Regions from separate parts of the Mesorhizobium sp. M0500 genome, predicted to be linked through region 1. Evidence: predicted binding sites of a transcription regulator. Region 1 holds the regulator's gene; the other holds the start of a gene.
What was found. Region 1 encodes HrcA, which represses chaperone genes, less so after heat shock. Its sites were predicted from a motif close to GTTAGCACTCNCNNNNNGNGAGTGCTAAC; they were not measured.
Positions count from the first base shown of each region.

Region 1 (7,761 bases):
TCGCCACGCCGCGCGATCAGGTCGATCTCGCCGAACCTGGTGCGGTGGCGGCGGGCCAGAATTCGGTAGCCTTTCAGCATCAGCGCCGCCGCCGCCAGCCATTCGCCGTGATGGCCGCGCCGGTAGGCCTTTTGCCGGCTGGCGCTCGGCCGTTCAGCCATCGCCGTCTCCGCCGGTCCCGTCTCTTCCGGCATTCTTGAGGTCGAGCAGCCGACGATAGAGCGTCTGCTTCTGGCCACCCGTCATCTTGGCGGCTTCCGCCGCTGCCTTGGAGGCCGGCATCTCGGCGGCGAGCGAAAGCAGCAGCCGGTCGATGTCTTCAGGCTCATCAGCGACAACATCCGCCAGGCCGACGCAGATGACGATTTCGCCTTTCGGCGTATCAGCTGCGGCGTAATGGCTGGCGAGCGACTGCAGGGTGCCGGTCCGCATCTCCTCGAAGGTCTTGGTCAGCTCGCGGCCGATGGCCGCCTTGCGGGCACCGCCCAGCACCTCGACCATGGCACTGAGCGTCTCGGCCAGCCGGCGCGGCGATTCGAAGAAGATCAACGTTGCCGGCACCGCCTTCAGCGCTTCCAGCCGCGTCAGCCGCTGCCCGGTCTTCACCGGCAGGAAGCCGGCAAACAGAAACGCGTCCGAGGGCAGGCCGGATGCCGTCAAAGCGGCAAGTGCTGCTGATGGGCCGGGGATCGGCACGACACGAATGCCGCGTTCCAGCGCCTCACCGACCAGCCGGTAGCCGGGGTCGGAGATGAGCGGCGTGCCGGCATCCGAGAGCAGCGCTACGCTTTGGCCGGCCAGCAGCGCCGCGATCAGCTTCGGTCCGGCCTCGCCGGCATTGTGCTCGTGGTAGGCGGTGGTGCGGCGGCGGATGCCGTAGCGGTCGAGCAGCACGCGGCTGACACGTGTGTCCTCGCAAGCGACGATATCGGCGGCGGCGAGCGTTTCCAGCGCGCGCAGCGTGATGTCGGCGAGATTGCCGATAGGCGTCGCCACCAGGTAGAGCGCCGGCTCGAGCGGCCGGGCGGCGATTTCGGTCTGCCCGACCACATAACTGCGTTTGGCCGATTCGCCGGTCACCTGCACAACTCCGTTCGACCCTGTTTGGCACGGCTCACGCTTGGTTGCAAAAGCCTGGGTTGCAAAGGCCCTGGTTCCAAAAGGGATGCCGACGTGAACCGGCCGCCATGCCTTCGCCACAGTAGGGAACGAAACCGTTGCCGGCGAATTTTACCCCTGATCTCGGGAGGAGCAGGATGAACAGCCTGACGATACAGGACGTTTTCGAACCCTACTATGCCGGCCGCAAACGCTTCGCCGCGCCATGCGACAAGAGCCTGCCTGCCGAAGCCGCAGATGGCAGAGCCAAGAAGCCGCTTGCACGCCAGCGATCGGCAGAGAGCAAGCCCGCAAACGAAACCGACCGCACGATGGAGCACTGACCGGACGATGCCCAATCGCTTCGACATTTTCATCACCCGCCTCGAAACAAAAAGCGCCCGCGATGGCGCAGCGTCACATTCCACAGACGACCAGCACCATGCCTCACGCGACAAAAGCGAGATCAAGCCGGCCCGTTCCGGAGAGACCAGCGAAAAAGATCGCGCCAAACACCGCCACAAGCACGAGGCTTGACCCCGCAAACCTTAGCGATCGGTCGAGACAGTTCTCGAAGCGCGGTTGCGAATGCTCCGCGATGTATCATTCAACCCAGATACTTCGAGACACGCGCCTCCAGCAGGCCCACCAGAGCCGGGTCCATGAATGCATAGTCGTCGGGAATATCGAGGCAGATTACTCGAGCCTTTTTCAGGCTTGTCTTGAATTTCTGCTGCAGTTTGGCGCGGTGCGTTTTTTCCATCACGAAGATGATGTCGGCCCAGGCGACGAGTTCATGCGTCAACGGTATGTCGGCATCGTGATTAGTGCCGGCCGAAGCGACCTCGATGTCCCGCCGCTTGGAAAACACCTGCTCCGCCGTCGGGCTGCGCAAGCGATTCTGGCTGCAGATGAAGAGAACGTTCTTCAACGTGCTATCTGGCCAAATCCGCCACGACCGCATCGAGCACGATCATGCCGGCCGGCGTGGCGCGCAGGCGGGCATTGCCGATCGGCGCCACCAGGCCTTCGTCCTGCAGCACCGACAGCCGTGCCGTCGACAGGCCGCGCCCTGAAAATGCCTCGTAGCGGGAAAGGTCGATGCCTTCCGCCAGCCTCAGCCCCATCAGCAGGAACTCGTCGGCCTCTTCCGACCGCGTCAGGACCTCGCCGCCGGTAACGCCATGACCCTTGGCCTCGACCAGATTGGCCCAGGTCTCCGGCATTTTCTCGGCGATCGTCACCACGCGGCGGCCATTTTCGACGAACCGGCCATGCGCGCCGGGACCGACGCCGACATATTCGCCATAACGCCAATAGGTGAGATTGTGCCGGCTTTCGGCGCCGGGCCTGGCGTGGTTGGAAATCTCGTAGGCCGGCAGTCCGCGCGCGGTGGTGATCTCCTGTGTCAACGCGTAGAGATCGGCGGCAAGCTCATTGTCTGGAATGATGAATTTCCTTGCCGCATGCAGTGCATGGAACGGCGTGCCTTCCTCGATGGTCAGCTGATAGAGCGACAGATGGTCTGCGGCGTGGCCGATCGCCTGCTCGAGCTCCGTCTGCCACGCTTTAAGCGTCTGGCCCGGCCGCGCGTAGATCAGGTCGAACGACAGCCGTGGGAATATCTCGCGCGCCAGGCCGATCGCATGCAGGGCCTCATCGACATTGTGCAAACGGCCGAGGAAGCGCAGATCCTTGTCGTGCAGCGCCTGCACGCCAAGCGATACCCGGTTGACGCCGGCCGCGCGATAGCCGCGAAAGCGCTCGGCCTCGACCGAGGAAGGATTGGCCTCCAGCGTCACCTCGATGCCATCAGGCACCGTCCAGTTCTTCGCCACTGCATCCAGCACCGCCGCCACGGTCTGCGGCTTCATCAGCGATGGCGTGCCGCCGCCAAGAAAGATGCTGGTCACCTCGCGCGGTCCGGTGCGGCCGCGCATCGTCGCCAGCTCGGTCTCGAAGGCGCGGGCAAAACGCTCCTGGTCGACCGGCTGGTGGCGGACATGGCTGTTGAAGTCGCAATACGGGCATTTGGCCGCGCAGAACGGCCAGTGGACGTAGACGCCGAAACCAGGCCTGCGGTCGAGCAGCATGGTCATACGCCGGCCAATCGGGCTTGCGCGAATTTCTGGAAGGCGCGGGCACGGTGCGACAATGTGGTTGGCTGGCCGGGCTTCCAGCCATGCTTTTCCTTCGCGCTCATCTCGCCGAAGGTCTTTTCGAACCCGTTGGGCAAGAACACCGGATCGTAGCCGAAGCCGAGCTCGCCGCGCGGTGGCCATACCAGCGTGCCCTCGACCTCACCGCGAAAATATTCCGCCTGGCCATCGGGAAAGGCCAGGCAGATGACCGCGACAAAGCGGCCCTTGCGCTGGGCAGGCGTGATCGCGCCAACTTCTTGCAAGGCCACTTCCGTGCGCTGCATGGCCATGCCGAAGTCGCGGGAGCCGTCCGGCGTCTCAGCCCAGTTGGCGGTGTAGACGCCGGGTGCGCCGTCGAGCGCATCGACACACAGGCCGGAATCGTCCGACAGCGCCGGCAGTCCAGTGGCCTTGGCGGCAGCCAAGGCTTTTATGAGGGCGTTCTCCTCGAAAGTGGTGCCGGTCTCGTCCGGTTCCGGCAGGCCGTATTCCTTTGCGGACTTCGCTTCAATGCCGAATGGCGCCATCAGATCGGCGAATTCCCGCAATTTACCGGCGTTATGGCTGGCGACGACGATCTTATGCCCGTCAAGCGAATGAACAGTTGGCGAATGCATCAGATGCCCCAGATTCTTGGCTCGGCGAATTCGATCGAATTGCCCGACGGGTCGCGAATATAGATCGAGCGGCCGCCCTGCGGCCATTCGAACTCGCTTTCGATGGCAATTTTCTTCGCCTCAAGATGCGCTTTCCAGCGTGGGATTTCATCCGCGCTTGCGGCGAAGCAAAGATGGCCCTGGCCGACCGCGCCATGCGGCGGTACTTTGAGCTTGGCGTCGGCCGGCGGCGGCACTTTGGTCGCCTCGGCATTGAACATAAGCAGCACGCTGTCGCCGCAGCGGAAGAAGAGATGCCTGCCATCGACCTTGCCGAGCAGATCGAGCCCGAGCACGCCCGAATAGAACCGTTCCGCGGCAGCAAGGTCCGTCACGTAGAGTGCTGATTCCAGGATTGCAGAAGGGGTCACAGGATCGCCAATCTCATCAATATTGACCGCAGCTAAGCCACCGCCATTTGCTGCAAGCTGACCAGGCGCTGAATACCTTTCTTGGCGAGCCCCATCAGCGCCGCGAACTGCTCTTCCGAGAACGGCTCGCCCTCGGCCGTGCCTTGGATCTCGACGATGCCGCCCTTGCCGGTCATGACGAAATTGGCGTCGGTACTGGCCGAGGAATCCTCGATATAGTCGAGGTCGATGACCGGCTGGCCATCATGGATGCCGCAGGAGATCGCCGCAACGTGATCCTTCAGCACCTTGCCCAGGCTCGCCATCTGGCGGGTTTCCATCCAGCGCAGGCAGTCGTAGAGCGCCACCCAGCCGCCGGTGATCGAAGCGGTGCGCGTGCCGCCGTCGGCCTGGATCACGTCGCAGTCGACGGTGATCTGCTGCTCGCCGAGCGCCTGCAGATCGACCACGGCGCGCAGGGAGCGGCCGATCAGCCGCTGGATTTCCAGCGTGCGGCCGCCTTGTTTGCCGGCCGAAGCCTCGCGGCGCATGCGCTCGCCGGTCGAACGCGGCAGCATGCCGTATTCCGCCGTCACCCAGCCCTTGCCGGAGTTGCGCATCCAGCCCGGCACCTTTTCCTCCAGGCTGGCCGTACACAGCACATGCGTGTCGCCGAACTTCACCAGGCACGAGCCTTCCGCATGCTTGGAGACGCCGCGCTCGAAGGAGATGGGGCGCATTTCGTCGAATTGGCGTTTGGAAGGGCGCATTCAGGCTTCTTTCTTTCTTCGGAATCTTGGCCGGGGAATCTTGGCCGGCTTGTAGCCGCACGGGGCGTGAGGCGCAAAGGAAAATGGACCGGTTGCGCCGACACCGCGGAAGTCTATATCTTCGGGGCGGAGGTTTTTGGCTCGAAATGACAAAGGCAGTCGATCCCGGTTTGCAGTCGCACGTGCTCCCGTCGCACGCGCTGCAATCGCCCGCGCTTCAATCGCTCGACATGCGTTCGCGCGACATCTTCCGGCGCATCGTCGATTCCTATTTGAGGGATGGCGAGCCGGTCGGTTCGCGCAGCCTGTCGCGCATCCTGCCGTCGTCGCTGTCGCCGGCCACCATCCGCAACGTGATGAGCGACCTTGAGCATCTCGGCCTGATCTATGCGCCGCACATTTCGGCTGGCCGGCTGCCGACCCAGGCAGGCCTGCGCTTCTTCGTCGATGCTTTCATGGAACTTGGTGACCTCTCCGACGAGGAGCGCCGTACCATCGAGGCCCAGGTGCGCGCCTCCGGCTCGGGCGCGACGCTGGAGCATATGCTGACCGAGGCCAGCCAGATGCTGTCCGGCATGTCGCGCGGCGCCGGCCTCGTGCTCGCCGCCAAGAATGAGGTGGCGCTTAAGCACATCGAATTCATCCAGCTCGAGCCGACCAAGGCGCTGGCCGTGCTGGTCTCGCAGAACGGCGACGTCGAAAATCGCGTCATCGATCTGCCCGCCGGCATCACCATCTCGCAATTGCACGAAGCCTCCAACTTCCTCAACGCCCATATCCGCGGCCGCACCCTGGCCGAGGCGCGGGTCGAGATCGCCCGCATCAAGGAAGAGACCAGGGCAGCCCTCGACACGCTGTCGCAGGATCTGGTCGAGAAGGGCCTGGCGGTCTGGGCAGGCGCTGAAAGCGGCGTGCCTGGGCGGCTTATCGTGCGCGGCCGCGCCAATCTCCTGGAAAACGTCACTGCCCAGGCCGACATAGAATTGCTGCGGCATCTGTTTGAGGATCTGGAGACGCAGGATGGGCTGATCCAGCTTCTCGACCTCGCCGAGGCAGGCCCAGGCGTGCGCATATTCATCGGTTCGGAAAACAAGCTGTTTTCGCTGTCTGGCTCCTCGCTGGTGGTGGCACCCTATCGCGACAAGGACGCGCGCGTCGTCGGTGCGCTCGGCGTCATCGGGCCGACGCGGCTGAATTATGCGCGCATAGTACCGATGGTCGACTATACCGCGCAGCTGATTTCGCGCATGCTGAGCTAGGAGCCGCCGCGGGCCTGCCGCAAGGAGGAGAAAAGAATGGCGCTGGAATCGTTCAAGGCCCAGATCAGTCTGCTGCTCGAAGAAATGATCAACCAGCCAGAGGATCAGCACGAGGTGCAAGAGCAGTTGCGCGAGAAGCTGCAAGAGATGCGGGCGATGGGTCTGCCGCTGCCGGCCGATCTGGTCGCGCTGGAAAAGCGCCTCGACGACGACTTTTACGCCTCTGGCAACTGAACGGGTTCGGCTTCAAATCCTCGTGTGCTGGACGGCCGCTTGGAACGATCAATACCTGATGCCGTTTGCCCTGTTCGAGGCGAATCCCGGAGGACGTTGATGATCCGATCTGGCGGCTTTGCGGCTGTTGCCGCTGCCCTCCTTGTTGCGACACCGGCAGCCGCCCAGCAGGCGGACCAGAATGTGCTCAAAGGCGAAGCCGCGTTTGGCGATTGGCACGCCGACAGGCCTGGCGTCCGACGCCTGATTGGGCCGCGAGACATGCCGGCAGCCGACCCCGCCCAATCCGCTTCGAACGGCGCCGGCGTGGCGGAACGGCCCGAACGCGCCAAGCCAGAATTGCCGTCGGGCTTTTCGGCTGAAATGATCGCATCCGGCATCGTCAATCCACGTGTCGTGCGCGTCGCTCCGAATGGCGACCTGTTTGTTGCCAACAGCCATGCCGACCAAATACGCGTCTATCGTCTCGCCGAGGGCAGCGCCAAGCCCATCGAGAAAGCGATCTTCGCCAAGGGGCTCAATTATCCCTACGGCATCGCCTTCTATCCGCCAGGAGACAAACCGCAATGGGTTTATGTCGCGAACAGCGACAGCATCGTCCGCTTCCCCTATCGCGATGGCGACCTGAAGACATCCGGCAAACCAGAAACCATTGTCGCCCAAATCCCGTCGGGTGGTCACACGACCCGCGACATCGCCTTCTCGCAGGACGGCAAAACGCTTTATTTGTCGGTTGGCTCCGCCTCGAACGTCGCCGAGGATATAGGTAAGGAGCCGGATAGCGGCCTCGACGCCTGGGCCAAATCAAAGCCGCTCGGGGCGGCCTGGGGCTCCGAGGACGGCCGTGCCGATGTGCTCGCCTTTGACCCGGATGGGAAAAATCCCCGAACTGTCGCCACCGGCCTGCGCAACTGTACGGGCATGACCGTGCAGCCCGCCACCGGCGCATTGTGGTGCGTCGTCAATGAGCGCGACGAACTCGGCGACAATGTGCCGTTCGAATTTGCAACAGCGGTCAAGGACGGCGGATTCTATGGTTGGCCTTGGTACTACATCGGCAATAACGAGGATCCGCGCCATCAGGGCGAGCGGCCAGACCTCGCCGGCAAGGCCACTGTCCCCGATGTATTGATGCAGGCGCATTCGGCGCCGATGAATATAGCCTTCTACGACGGCAAGAACTTCCCGGCGGATTATCAGGGTGACGCCTTCGTCGCCATGCATGGTTCGTGGAACCGTGGCGCCAGGACCGG
Region 1 covers NZ_JAMYRB010000010.1:112,264-120,024, reverse strand. The annotation lists gene NKI70_RS19560 (YraN family protein) at 1-161, opposite strand, end outside; gene rsmI (16S rRNA (cytidine(1402)-2'-O)-methyltransferase) at 154-1,080, opposite strand; gene NKI70_RS19550 (hypothetical protein) at 1,257-1,442, shown strand; gene NKI70_RS19545 (low molecular weight protein tyrosine phosphatase family protein) at 1,706-2,029, opposite strand; gene hemW (radical SAM family heme chaperone HemW) at 2,034-3,197, opposite strand; gene rdgB (RdgB/HAM1 family non-canonical purine NTP pyrophosphatase) at 3,194-3,856, opposite strand; gene NKI70_RS19530 (VOC family protein) at 3,856-4,266, opposite strand; gene rph (ribonuclease PH) at 4,299-5,015, opposite strand; gene hrcA (heat-inducible transcriptional repressor HrcA) at 5,162-6,274, shown strand; gene NKI70_RS19515 (hypothetical protein) at 6,311-6,508, shown strand; gene NKI70_RS19510 (PQQ-dependent sugar dehydrogenase) at 6,608-7,761, shown strand, end outside.

Region 2 (7,761 bases), on a different contig from region 1:
CCCTATCCTGACGCACAGGCAGTCTGCCGCCGTGCTCGCTTCAAGGGCAAGGCTTCGCCGGCCGACCTGCTTGCCGCAAATTGCGTCGCGATGAGCGTCCGCAGCCATTGGCAAGCGTCCCGCTGCCCTTGACCTTCGCTGCGCACGCCAGCCGCCTGACGGGAGATCGGGTCGGAGTGTTTAACCAGCGCCCGAGTTGACGCGAAAGGCTCGCTGAGGCGCAATAGGAGCATCCGATCAGCCTCGCTCGTCGCGCTCCGAGAGCCGGCTCCAGTGCAGGCCCTAAGCACTTTTCTCGGCATCGGATTGGAACAGAGTTGCGCGGATCGGGTTGCACGAAGGATGAATCGTCGATGCATACGGAGAGAAGGCGACAGCCTTCTCGCCGGTGCGATCCCACGCCGCACCGATCTCCATGTCTTTGTAGAGAACGCGGTGGTCTGGCATATTTTGGCATTCGATTTCTCGGCGGGCAGGATGGCAAGCTTCCCGTCGAGCGCCAGGGTTGAGATGTTGCCGAAGAAGCCGTCGTCGTTGCAGGTGAAGGTTCCGATCTGGGCCATTCCGTTGCACCTTTCATAAGCGTTGACGAAGTTTACTGCGAGCCGTCACGGCTCGCCGGAGAGCGTTGTGAACAAACCCAATCGCAGTTAAGTCGCCGGTGAGGAAGGCGCGCAAGGCACCTGCCAAAGTGTAACGTGCCGCATCTGACAGAGGTGCCAAGCAGTGGCGAACCTGAATATGGCGAAGCTCCGCCTTGCGGCGGGGCTTCGTGTTAGGTCGGATCACTCTGCGGCGCGGCGAGACCCGATGAGCGAGAACGCGCCCTCGGTGTCGGTCTCGACCGGGCTCGCAGATATCGGAGCGGAGAAGCTTGGATCGTCGAGCTTGACGGGGTAGTCGCGTCCCTCGCTCGAGGTCTTCTTCTATGCTGCCCCGAACTCGGTGTTATGCAGTGCGCCACGTAAGTTCGATGCGGAGTGAGGTGCCTTTGGCCCTTTTGGCCGATCCAATAACTCGATCCTTGTCTGGCACTTGCTTCTCCTCGCCCGGTGAAATCGAAATTTGTCCGGGACAATGGAACCGTGGACCCGAATGGCGCTGTCTTTCTTGATTGCCGTCAAATGTGGAACATCGACGTAGTGCATTGCGGATCGGCCCCCCAGGCCCGCCGGAGAGCACTGGTGCATGGAGGGGGCGTTGGTGCATGTAAATTCACCAGCTCATGTCGGGTGTCTCGACCCGGCGGTTCAGGTCACGTGGACGGCATGCCTACTGACCACTATCTATCACTTGGGCTACCATCGTACAGATGGGGATCGATCTCGTCCGTCACCTGATCGAAGTGACCCCACTCCTGCGGAATTTTGATGAGCCGATCGCAAGAGATCGCGACTCTGCCATTGGACGTAGTTGACGATGCGACGCCCGTCGAGGCTGCGATGCAGGCTGATTGAGATGAACCCAGGCTGGCGCGCCATAAAGCGCGCTCGCTCGGTCACGACGGACATGCCTCGGCCTGCTTGTCCGGTTCGGGCTCGATAACAGTGATCTGAGTTGCGGGCTGATCGTCGGTACGGATGTGTGGCATAAACGACCTCACTTGATTGGCAATGGATTTGCCGTGTCACCGTTGGCGGTCGAGGGGCCGCCCCGCGCGATCGAGCATCCGATCGATCTTGCTCGCCATGATGAAATCGTTCTCGTGCAGTCCTTTGATCTTCTTGGTGCTCAGGGAAACCGTCACATAACCCCAGCCGAAGCTGATGTCGGGGTGATGGCCCTCGATTTCGGCGAGCTCACCGATCTCCTGAACAAGGGTGAGCGCGTCCCGGAAATTGCGGCATCGAAAGCTCCGCTGGATGCGGTGGGCATCGTCACCCAGCTCCCAATCAGGAGCCTGTGCCTGGAAGCGTTGGGCTTCATCACGCGTGAGCGGCGGGACGCCGCCGCGACAAGGCGTACATGTTTTCTCGGCAAGAGTGTCGGTCATGTTCTTGTCTCCAAGACCATTTTTAGCAGCAAATACGACAGCGACGAGCCTATCGATCGATCTCCCCGAACACGATGTCGAGCGAACCGATGATCGCCGAGATATCGGCTCGCATGTGCCCGCGTCGCTGGCCTTCCGTCGTCCTGGCTATAGTTTCAGGCGCCGCTCAGTAGTCCATTCCGCCCATTCCGCCCATACCTCCCGCGCCACCCATAGCGGGCGAAACCTTCTGCGGAATGTCCGCGATCATTGCTTCAGCGGTGATCAGGAGCGCGGCAATCGAGCCGGCATCCTGCAGGGCCGTCCGAACGACCTTGGCGGGGTCGACGATACCGGCCTTGATCATGTCGACATATACTTCGTTCTGGGCGTCGAAGCCCTGATTGTGATCCTTGCTGTCGGAGAGCTTGCCGACGACGATCGAACCTTCAACGCCGGAATTCTCGGCAATCTGGCGGATCGGCGCTTCAAGTGCTCTCAGCACAATCGAAATACCTGCCGTCATGTCAGCATTCGCGCCAGTAAGCTCAGTCAAAGCTGCCTTGGCGCGCAAAAGCGCAACACCGCCGCCGGCAACGATGCCTTCTTCCACGGCTGCACGAGTGGCGTTCAGCGCATCATCGATGCGGTCCTTCTTTTCCTTGACTTCCGTCTCGGTCGCGCCGCCGACGCGAATGACAGCAACGCCGCCAGCCAGCTTGGCGAGACGTTCCTGGAGTTTCTCCTTGTCGTAATCCGAGGACGTTTCCTCGATCTGCAACTTGATCTGCTGGACGCGCGCCTGGATGGTGGCTTTCTCGCCGGCGCCGTCGATGATCGTCGTCGTATCCTTCTCGATGAGCACGCGCTTAGCCCGCCCGAGCATGTCGATCGTGACGTTCTCGAGTTTGATGCCGAGATCCTCGGAAATCATCTGGCCGGCGGTGAGCACGGCAATGTCTTCCAGCATCGCCTTGCGCCGGTCACCGAAGCCTGGCGCCTTGACGGCTGCGACCTTGAGGCCGCCGCGCAGCTTGTTGACGACCAGCGTTGCTAGCGCCTCGCCTTCGACGTCTTCCGAGATGATCAGCAGCGGCTTACCGCTTTGCACCACAGCTTCGAGGATCGGCAGCAACGCCTGCAAATTGCCGAGCTTCTTCTCATGGATGAGAACGTAAGGGTCCTCCAGCTCCGCGCGCATCTTCTCGGCATCGGTGACGAAATAGGGCGAGAGATAGCCACGGTCGAACTGCATGCCTTCGACGACATCGAGTTCGGTTTCGGCTGTCTTGGCTTCTTCGACGGTGATCACGCCCTCATTGCCGACCTTGTTCATCGCCTTGGCGATCATGGCGCCGACCGACGCGTCGCCATTGGCGGCGATCGTACCAACCTGGGCGATCTCGTCCGAAGATTTGACTTTCCTGGCCCTGGCTTGAATGTCCTTCACCACAGCAGCCACAGCAAGATCGATGCCGCGCTTGAGATCCATCGGGTTCATGCCCGCGGCAACGAATTTGGCACCTTCGCGCAGGATGGAAGCGGCCAGCACCGTGGCTGTCGTCGTGCCGTCGCCGGCGAGGTCGTTGGTCTTCGAGGCCACTTCGCGCACCATCTGGGCGCCCATGTTCTCGAACTTGTCGGCAAGCTCGATTTCCTTGGCGACGGCGACACCATCCTTGGTGATGCGCGGCGCGCCATAGGCCTTGTCGATGACGACATTGCGGCCTTTGGGGCCGAGCGTCACCTTGACGGCGTTGTTCAGAATTTCGACGCCGCGAAGCATCCGGTCGCGGGCATCGGTAGCGAATTTGATTTCCTTGGCAGACATGATTTTACGTCCAGTTCAGTCTTGAAATTGCGGGATCGGAAATCGCCCGGTCAGGCGGCTTTCTTGGCCGCTTTGATCTTCTCGACGATGCCCAAAATGTCGCTCTCCTTCATGATCAGGAGGTCCTCGCCGTCGATCTTGACCTCGGTGCCGGACCATTGGCCGAACAGGATGAGATCGCCGGCCTTGACGTCGAGCGGGATCAGCTTGCCGCTCTCGTCACGCGAGCCCGGGCCCACGGCGATCACTTCGCCTTCCTGAGGCTTTTCCTTGGCGGTGTCGGGAATAATGATCCCGCCCTTGGATTTGGTATCGCCTTCCGCGCGCCGAATGACGACGCGGTCGTGGAGTGGCCGGAATTTCATTGGGGGTTCTTTCTGCCGCCGCACATAGAGCGACTGCAACACTTAACATAGCCCCTTTGGCACTCGAATGATAGGAGTGCCAAATTTTTAATTCCTCAAACCGAAAATATTTGAAATGAAATCAGTCGTTTTTACCGGCGCTTTTGGCCGTCCGAAAGGCGGAGCTATAAGCAATTTTATTGTAATTCATCCCTCTTAATTTTGCCGACAACAGACTATATTAATCCGCAATTACGAGACAAACCTATCGAGCCTTGATTGAATGTGCATCGAGAGATATATACAGTTCGCGAAAATTTGGCACGATTTGGCTTTCCCGGTCCCGATCGACATAGGTCCGCGACCTCCGACCCACCATGAAGCACCGAATTTTCGACAGCGAATGTATAGCGCTTATCCGGCGCGCATGTCGCTCTGTTCGAGCCTTTGAACCACGGCGCTGACCACGGATGTACTGGCAGCATTGGGATCTTTCCGGTTCGGATGGAAAAGATGCAGGAGGGGCGTCGGCGTGCTCCTGCGGAAAGCCGCACCCCCTCATGCAACGCAGCCTCCCCGCGTGGGGAGCGCTTGCCCGCGCTACGGCGGCGGCTTTCCATGCGAGCCGCTTCAAAAATGATGCTGCGAAACGGCTCCGGCTTTATCCGACGAACGCCTCACGCATCCGAGCGAACATGCCGGGCTGTCTCCCGGCAATCGCCGCACGGATGTGACGGGCGGCCGTTACGGCGCTCACCGTCGCGCCGAAATGACAATAGCAGATGATCTCATGCAATTGCCTGTCGGTCAGTTCGAAGAACCGCTTCGCTTCGCCGTAGTTGTCGCTTTCCAACCCGGCGGCGCGGAGGACAGGATCCTCGAAAGCGACTGAGATCGGCGAGCCGTCGCCGCGCATGGCCCCGCGTGATCTAACCGGCTGATACTCGGTTTGGTGTAGCGTCGAGAGTCGCCGGTCAGGGTTCCGTTCAAGGAGCTCCGCCCAGCGTTCAAGACGTTCGCTGCGCGACATGGCCTGGCGCAGGTAGTCCTGATCGATCTCGGCGACGATCTGCAGTTGCTCAAGCGTCTGGTGCTTCATTTTAGCCTCCTATTCGGACGATAGTTGGCCCACCCATATCCTTCTTATACCTGCGGCCAGCGTGACTCCGACCGATCGTGAAGTCCAATCACGATGATGCTGGGAGGGCTTCCCCCCACAAAAATGCGGAGGCTTCGCAAAGATCCGGCCATTAATTTGGCGAACGCGGTCAAGTGCGCGGCTGTTCGACGATGTCGGTCTGGAGTCCGTGCCGATCGAGGTGATCGACGGGCAGAGTCTGTGCTAGAGTAGCCCGGCTCCATCGCTGGCCGGGCAGCGGGATCAAGCGAGTGGCAGTTTAGCTTCGAAACCGCCGTAATTCTGAACGCGCACAATGCGAAGAGACGCAAGGCCGCGAGCCTGCAACAGACGTTCGCTACGCGGTTCTTGACGGCTTGAGGTATGTTCAACCTTGGCGCTGACTTTTCCGAACCGAAGCCGCAGCTACGACGAGGCCGGACAATACCTCCATTTTCTCGGCTACGATGGCATGTTTGAAATGCCGTTCTTGATTGAGATTGAAGCGCTCGCGAACGCAAAACCGGAAGCAGCCACAGCCGAAGCGGGTTATTTGGCGACCTTCGATGCATCAAGGGACTCCATTCGTGATGTCGCGCGGAAAGCTTCCTCCCACGGCCGCAAGAACGTGTACCAGCCCAGAAGACCTCGACGCTTCGAACGGCGGACGAGCAAAGCGTTCCCCGTAAGGGATCGGCTTATCCCTGCGACCGCGGAGTTGTGCGGTTTCGACATGGTTGGCGACTACGTCCTTGTCCCCGTCGATTAGAGGATTATCCTTGACACGTTTGGGCGAGGCGATCGCCCATGGAGGTTGTCATGGCAGACGACAAGTCAAAGCGTGGTCCGCAAGACAGAGCACGGGTCGACGGTGGCGAAGACTATGAAGTCGGGTACCTCATGAAGAAGCACCATCTCGAACGGGCTGATGCCCTCAGGCTGGTAAAAAAGTATGGAAACAACCGCGCAAAGATCGAAGAGGAACTCTTTGCCCGAAAGGTTTGATCGCGTATTCCCGTGAGGCTGGCATAGAGCCAAGCACGCCTGAGTGTGACCAGGCTGCAGGCATAATCATGGCGCTTTTCAGCAACGGCATCGGCACTGCTGAGGAATTGAAGGCAGCGCTCCAGTTCCGTTTGGAGAGTGAGTTGCGACGGCACGGTCAACGCCTATCCCGCCTAGCTGAGAACCGCTCTAGATCGTAATTGTACATCGAATTCCAAGTGGAGGTCGCGTTAGATGCAAAACGCGAGCCTCTGAAGAAAACCATTTAAGGCAGTGGGTTTGGAGGCTGTATGAAAGGGGTCGTTGTTTGGCGCTATTTCACTGGCATGCCGTGTCAGAAGCACGCGGGCCTCCGGGGAGTAACATGCTGCTGAGGCTGGACCAGATCGACAAATTCTACCCCACTGGCGAAGGGCCGTTGCATGTTCTGCACGGGATCGATCTTTCGCTGGAGGCGGGCAAGAGCCTTGCGCTGACCGGCGAGTCTGGCAGCGGCAAGAGCACGCTTTTGCACCTCGTTGCAGGGCTCGACAGCCCTGATGCGGGAGAAATCCACCTTGGCGGTACCAATATTGTGGGGCTGAACGATACGGCCCTTGCCGCCCTGCGGCGGGGAACAGTCGGACTTGTGTTCCAGCAGTTCAACCTGATCCCTTCGCTTGATGTGGCAGCCAACCTTGCCTTTCAGGCTCGACTTGCCGGCCGTCCTGATCCGGCGTGGCTGAAGGTCCTTGCTGAACGGCTGGGCCTGGCCAAGGTCCTAACGCGCTACCCTGAACAGCTGTCGAGTGGGCAACAACAGCGGGTGGCGATTGGGCGGACCCTAGCCGTTCGGCCCCGGCTGGTTTTGGCCGATGAGCCCACGGGCAATCTCGATGAGGCAACAGGGGACGCTGTACTCGATCTTATGCTGTCGCTGGTGGCTGAAACGGGTGCCGCCCTGTTAATGGTTACCCATTCCAACCGTCTGGCAAACCGGCTGAACGCCCACGTTCACCTGCACGCGGGACGGCTGGCTTGATGGTGTGGACCGGGTTGTCAGCGCTCTTGTCGCATTGGCGCAGGCGGCCTGTCCAACTGGCGATGCTGCTTTTGGGGCTATCGCTGGCAACGGCGTTGTGGTCAGCGATTCAGGCGATCAACGGTGAGGCGCGGGCGAGCTATGACCGTGCAGCGGCGATCCTTGGGCAGGACCGGCTCGCGCAACTGGTGCGTGAGGACGGGACCCGGATGGATCAACAGGTGTTTGTGAGACTGCGGCGAGCAGGCTGGCTGGCTTCGCCGGTGATTGAAGGTGAAATGCGGTTTGGGGATGTGCGGTTGCGCGTCCTCGGCATTGACCCACTGACTTTGCCGCCGCAGGCGCAGCAGGTGGATGTTGCAGTGGGTGATGAGCTATTGCCGTTCATCACGGCGCCCGGGGTGCTCTATGCAACTCCGGAAACCGCGGCACGACTAACCGAGCAAGCAACACCTCCCGTGCGCGTGGCCG
Region 2 covers NZ_JAMYRB010000008.1:972-8,732, forward strand. The annotation lists gene NKI70_RS16530 (DUF736 family protein) at 283-447, opposite strand; partial or broken gene NKI70_RS16535 (DUF736 family protein) at 786-914, opposite strand; gene NKI70_RS16540 (antibiotic biosynthesis monooxygenase family protein) at 1,299-1,631, opposite strand; gene NKI70_RS16545 (4a-hydroxytetrahydrobiopterin dehydratase) at 1,628-1,993, opposite strand; partial or broken gene NKI70_RS16550 (NADH-quinone oxidoreductase subunit D-related protein) at 2,043-2,117, opposite strand; gene groL (chaperonin GroEL) at 2,160-3,803, opposite strand; gene NKI70_RS16560 (co-chaperone GroES) at 3,854-4,168, opposite strand; gene NKI70_RS16565 (hypothetical protein) at 4,809-5,246, opposite strand; gene NKI70_RS16570 (DUF1488 family protein) at 5,659-6,033, shown strand; gene NKI70_RS16575 (DUF3606 domain-containing protein) at 6,084-6,269, shown strand; gene NKI70_RS16580 (ABC transporter ATP-binding protein) at 6,634-7,290, shown strand; gene NKI70_RS16585 (ABC transporter permease) at 7,290-7,761, shown strand, end outside.
Region 2: a site for HrcA is predicted at 4,224-4,252, ahead of NKI70_RS16560 (co-chaperone GroES). Genes of this name have one in related genera too.